One region of the Cerasibacillus sp. genome, then DNA from elsewhere that is predicted to be linked to it. Evidence: riboswitches for the same ligand, from Rfam matches in the RefSeq annotation. Region 1 holds a riboswitch; the other holds the start of a gene.

Region 1 (3,217 bases):
ATTTTGAATCTAGCGCTTACCTTTTTCGGTATCGCGATCTTGCTAGGGATTTATATTTCCTATGCTTCAAGCTGGTGGGTTGCTGTCATCGGTGTAATCGGAATGATTATTGGTTATTTATATACTGGTGGTCCCATCCCTATTGCTTACACACCTTTTGGAGAACTTTTTTCTGGGGTATTAATGGGAACAGTCATTATCGGTATTAGCTATTATATTCAAACATTAACAATTACATTAAACGTAATCTATATTTCAATTCCTGTCGCAATCTTTATCGGTGCGATTCTCATGGCAAACAATATACGAGACTTAGATAATGATAAAGAAAGTGGCAGACATACTTTAGCTATTTTACTCGGTCGAAAACAAGCCATCCAATTCCTAGGATTATTATTTCTAATCGCTTATGCTCTAACGGCTATCTTTATTGTAAATGGTATTTTGCCTAGATGGTCAGTCATTACCTTTTTAAGTATGTTTAAAGCTTTTGATGTAATAAATAAATTCCAAGGAAAATCAGAACCGATTGAAATGATGCCTGCAATGGTAGCTACAGGGCAAACGAATACAATCTATGGTTTCCTACTAGGCATATCGTTATTATTAGAGAAACTGATCTAAAAAGAGGGATATCTTTGAACATTGATGATACAGTTATCAAGTTATTAGGCATTGAAATCAAGTCTTCAGATAAAGAAAAAGTACAACTGACCATGCCCGTCGATGAGAGAACGCGTCAACCAGCTGGATTCTTACATGGTGGTGCAAGCGTCTTACTTGCTGAAACAGCTGCCAGTCTGGGCTCATATTTAAATATTGACCCCGAAAAACAACATGTATTCGGTCTCGAGATTAATGCTAATCACATTAAAAGCAAACGTGAAGGCTATGTTATGGCTACAGCCACTCCTCTACATCTAGGACGCTCAACGATGGTTTGGGAGATAAATATTACGGATGAAGATGAACAGTTAATTTGTGTTTCTCGTTGTACAATCGGGGTTGTACCGAGGAAAGTTCGTTTATAATCAACATATATAGGAGAGCCTGCTCCAAGAAAAGGAGCAGGCTCTTTATTTTATGATAAAGCATGTTGTTTTTTCTCAATCCATTGACGCATTTTTAGAAACACAGGAACAAATACGAGTCCGACAATAATACCTTTAAGAATATTGAATGGAAGAATACCAAATAATACAGCAGCACGCTTAACGTGAGCAAGTGCCATGTCCTCCATCCCCATAAACATCGCATAGATCGGTAAAATGACAAGATAATTTAATACACTCATGGCGACTGCCATAATGATTGTACCAGCGACAAGACCAGTCACAATGCTTTTTGTCCCTTTATAACGATGATAGAGAACAGCTACTGGTACGATAAAAAGAACCCCAGCTAAGAAGTTAGCTGTAACACCGACTGGTTCGCCGCCTCCAATTGAAAGATATAATAAGTTTTTTATTCCTTCAACAATCACCCCAGCCATTGGTGAAAAAATCAATGCCGCAATTAAGGCAGGAACCTCACTAAAATCAATTTTTAAATAAGCTGGTAAAAATGGGAGTGGGAAGTTCAGGAAAAATAGTAACAGTGATATTGTTCCCAATATGGATAAAATCGTTAATTTAACTAGTTTTGATGATTTCACATTTGTTTGCATCATCAACTACCTCCTTCATCTATTTATCGATTCACATCTCGTATGATGAAGGATTTAGCCTTGGACAATTTTCCATTCAAAAAACCCTAAAGCCTAATCGGGGCTTTAGGGTAAACATTGTCATAGGAAATGAAGGCACAAACTGCACCTGTTTTGTCTTCAAGCTACTCATCTTCTCCCATCCAGACTTTAACTGTCGGTTCTGGATTCACACCAGATCAGCCACTATTTTAGTGGGTCACGGACTTCGAACATAATTATTCGTTACCGTCGGTCGGGAATTGCACCCTGCCCCGAAGATGGAATCGATATATTATTGTATGATTATAATAACTTAAATGTGCTGAAATAGCAAGTATAGAAGTTTTTACGGGTTTTTCATTCCTTCATTTATGCTAGTTTAGGATACCTTATGATGAAATTGGACAACAATTACCAACAAGAAAAAAATAGGTATAAAAAAAGGCTTCCCATAAACTGCTAGGGAAGCCTTTATGACTGATTGGTTTATTCTACGTTAATGAATAGTTTACCTTCAGCCTTCTTACGTGATTCATTACCAAATGAATCTTTTACCTTAACTTCAATCTGCCCACCATTTGCTTGAACGCCTTTTGGCACAGTCCAGTAACCGACATATTTACCTGGTGATACTTCCATCATCGGTAATTCAACTGGGTTATCTGTAGAAGATAAGTTTGCCAATGGTAAATAAACTGCAAACGTTGCATTTAGATCAGGAGCACTTTCGAATTCTATTTTAATACTATCTCCTGACTCAAGATACTTATCTTCGCTTGGCGTTAAATTAATGATTTCAGGTGCATCATATTGAGCGTATAGTGTAACTGTTTTCGTAGTTGTATTACCAGCTAAGTCAACAGCAACAACTTCAATTTCATTAGCACCATTATCTAGTAAAATACGTTTAGCGAATGTACCGTTATCATTGATCTTCGTCTTCTGACCATTAACGGTTACTGAATCAAGGTTTTCGTCTGCAACACTTCCTTCAACGGTAACTGTTTCACGATTCGTCTTATCATTATTTCTTGGACTATCAATCGACAGTTCTGGGTTAACCGTATCTAAAGTAACTGTTACAGTTTCAGATTCACCCGTTTTTCCACCATTTTGAATAGAAACAGCTTTGAATTCGTTCACACCTTCTGTTAATTCCATATCAAAGCTAAATGTTCCATTCTCACCAATATCAGCGGAACCAACTTCTTCTCCATTATTTAGTAATTGAATCGTTGTTGTCGGTGAAGCTGTTCCTTCAATTGTCATGTTTGCTTCATTAGTTACAAATGATTCGGCAGGTGTTGTAATAACAGGTGTATCTACTTCATATGCCACTCGTGCACGAATCATATAGTTACCCTCATCCGCTGGAGATTTTGACCAATTACCACTAACGTATTGATAGCTTCTTCCAGCATTTGCACTACTTTCATCAGTAGCAAGACCAGGAGCATAAGGATTGTCACGTGTCTGAATGTAGACCATGTAGAAGTCTCCATTTACGATAATATTATGCTCTCTTAGATC
Region 2 (3,217 bases), on a different contig from region 1:
ACTTTTACCTCCAAAAATGTTATTTATATGGATTAAAAATATTGTTATCTGCGCATCGTTCAGTCCCTTCAAGTTAATCTCCGCTAATTATACAGGAAATTTACGTTTTAATAAATAAACAATTATTAATTGGATAATCTGTAGTTTGATATTGGTGAGCGTTAGAAAATGAATCCGAAGTAAGTATCCTTGGCTTATTTCCAGCGGCTACTCCATGCTTGACACTAACTATGTAATAAGCGAAGGCAGTATCATGGGGGGCGCAGAAAAAAAGCTCCCTAAATAGAGAGCTATACTATACGCTAAAACAATCCTGCATCTCTAGCAGCTTCAATACTATCTCTAGCGAAATCAAATGGATCCCCTACATTTTCCCAATGCATATACATTAATCTCGGTTCATCAAATAACCAATGATTATGGAGGGCTGTAACTATGATCCCTCTCTCTCGGAGTTCAGAAATAAAAGGATTAATTTCTTCTTGAAGAATAACTGTTTCTCCTAAATTTAAGGTGTCGCCACATATACTATTTTCAAATGACAGGGCAAATGGTAGAGACAAAGGAGATTGTGTTCTTCTGTTTAATATCGTCGCATCAATATCCCTAAGCCGTGATACAGCACATACATCATCAGTAGATGCTAAAATTGATCCACCTATTATTTCAGCTAATCTCGCACAACAGCATGATTCCATACTTTATCACCTCCATACGTTACTTATAAGGTATGTAAGAAGTAAATGCCTGTTTGGATGATAAAGCTAAATGGTAAAAAATAGGTTAGTAGCTTGAATGATAAGAATCTATTTTGCATTATATTGATTTAGATTAGGAAAAAAGAAGTAGTAGAATCATACAAGGTTATTTCTCTCTTTATAAATCATGCCAATTATACAGTTAGGTGTAACGGATAGCTGAATTTTAAAATACACTTATAATCAATGCCGATGATAATATTTAAGCTGATGGCAAAATAGTTGGACTGGTTAAACGGTTTATTCATATTTTCGTAAGAGAAATATTGAATCACAATGGCTAAGCTGAATAAAGATAAGTAAGAAATAAGATAGATGTTTCCCCTTTCAGTAATTTATTATGAATAAATGATTGGTAAGAAAATAATAACTTGATGCCCCCTAATCGAGTTTCGTTTCGATTATAGATTTAACAGGATATTTTAAAACTATTCTATAATTACTGCACCCCATAATTGTCTTGTGAACTATTAATAGATTAGCATTTCACCCGATGCGACCTCGTTAAAAAATAGAAAGAGACAACGAGTGAGAGCCAGCCACCACTCGATACAAACTAGACTTAGATTAGCAACTAATAACGTGAAGAACACCACCAAAAAATGCCGTAGAACCACAAATTCCAAAATCTAAATCTCTTGCCAATTCTACATACTTCCGTTATCATGATCATGTAATAGAATATTAGTTTTTCTTTCGGGGCAGGGTGAGATTCCCGACCGGCGGTGATGAAGCGAAGGCTTCTTAGTCCGTGACCCGAGTGCTTGTTGCATTCGGTGGATCTGGTGTAACTCCAGAACCGACAGTATAGTCTGGATGGGAGAAAGAATTGGAGCGCGTATGAAACGTGAGGTATCTCCGTGGCTAAAACCAAGCTATTTACTTGGTTTATTTGGGTATGCTTGTAGCCTTTGAATATAAGTGCTATGCAAACCCTATATGACCTTTTCGGATATACCCATGTTATTCCTAGTTTTCCTTAAATTCTGACTCTATGCCCCTGAAGCAATTTCAGGGGCTTTTTTGATGGGAAAAAATAAAAAATGGAGGTGATCATGGTGGACGATAAAACATATATGCAATTGGCACTGAAATTGGCTGAACAAACACTCGGCCAGACGAGCCCGAATCCAGTTGTTGGAGCGGTAGTCGTGAATAAAGGGCAAATTGTCGGAATGGGTGCCCATTTAAAAAGGGGAGAGGCCCATGCGGAAGTTGTAGCTCTTGATATGGCTGGTGAAAAAGCTAAAGATGCGACATTATATGTCACATTAGAGCCCTGTAGTCATTACGGAAAAACGCCGCCTTGCACGAATAAAATAATCGATAGTGGTGTTGAGCGGGTTGTTATTGCAACATTTGATCCGAATGAAAATGTGCATGGAAAAGGTGTGAAGTGCCTTAAACAAGCTGGGATTGATGTCACGGTTGGCATTTTGGAAAAGGAAGCACGGGATTTAAATCGTTTCTTCTTCCATTACATCCAAACGAAAAAACCATATGTCACGTTAAAAGCCGCCATGAGCCTCGATGGAAAAACAGCTACCAAAACGGGTGACAGTCAATGGATTACAAGTGAACAAGCTCGGCGTGATGTGCATCAGCTTAGAAAACAGCATGATGCGATTTTAGTCGGTGTTGGGACCGTTTTAAAAGATAATCCGAGTTTAACAGCACGATATCCAGACACGGGTCATCACCCGATACGAATTATTTTAGATACACATTTATTAACGCCAATTGGTCGCCATGTAATAACAGACCGTCAAGCGGAGACATGGATTTTTGTTGGTGAACATGTAACGAACCAGGAAATAGCTCGTTTTGAGCGTTTTCCACAAGTCAAGATTATCCGACTTCCAACAGAAAAATTAGAACTTAAAGATGTCCTTTCATATCTCGGTAAAAAAGAGATGACGAGCGTTTTTGTTGAAGGTGGTTCAGAAATTCATGGGAGTTTTCTACAAGAAGAGCTATTTAATCAAGTGATTATGTATATCGCACCGAAACTAATTGGTGGCAGACATGCTTACACAGTTTTTGCGGGTGAAGGTTTTTCAGCGATGGAGGATGTTACAGATTTACAATTGATAGATATTGAGAAAATAGGAAGCGATATCAAAATCATTGCCGAACGAAAAGGAGAGGATCACGTTGTTTACAGGGATCGTTGAAGAAGTCGGTACAATTAAACGTCTGACTAAGGAGTCGCCACATGCTTGGGAGCTCACGATTCAAGCTGCACATATTTTAGAAGATGTGCAGCTTGGTGACAGCATTAGCGTGAATGGGATTTGTTTGACGGTTACTTCGTTTGATACAAGGCATTTTACTGTTGATGTCATGCCAGAAACTGTACGCTCAACTTCATTTCAGTCATTAGGGCACGGGTCTCAAGTTAATTTAGAGCGGGCTATGTCTGGCAATGGACGCTTTGGTGGTCATTTCGTTTCTGGCCA

Evidence for each region. A riboswitch is a leader RNA that binds a small molecule or an ion and turns the genes downstream of it on or off. The one in region 1 is predicted to bind FMN.
Region 2: another riboswitch for FMN. It lies ahead of ribD (bifunctional diaminohydroxyphosphoribosylaminopyrimidine deaminase/5-amino-6-(5-phosphoribosylamino)uracil reductase RibD); the one in region 1 lies ahead of VIG73_RS13240 (ECF transporter S component).

Annotation. Positions count from the first base shown of each region.
Region 1 is NZ_DATBTY010000073.1:254,176-257,392, reverse strand. It holds gene VIG73_RS13250 (1,4-dihydroxy-2-naphthoate polyprenyltransferase) at 1-624, shown strand, start outside; gene VIG73_RS13245 (hotdog fold thioesterase) at 639-1,031, shown strand; gene VIG73_RS13240 (ECF transporter S component) at 1,082-1,666, opposite strand; FMN riboswitch at 1,833-1,971, opposite strand; gene VIG73_RS13235 (S8 family serine peptidase) at 2,174-3,217, opposite strand, start outside.
Region 2 is NZ_DATBTY010000043.1:11,174-14,390, forward strand. It holds gene VIG73_RS08680 (DUF1259 domain-containing protein) at 303-698, opposite strand; FMN riboswitch at 1,447-1,590, shown strand; gene ribD (bifunctional diaminohydroxyphosphoribosylaminopyrimidine deaminase/5-amino-6-(5-phosphoribosylamino)uracil reductase RibD) at 1,817-2,932, shown strand; gene ribE (riboflavin synthase) at 2,913-3,217, shown strand, end outside.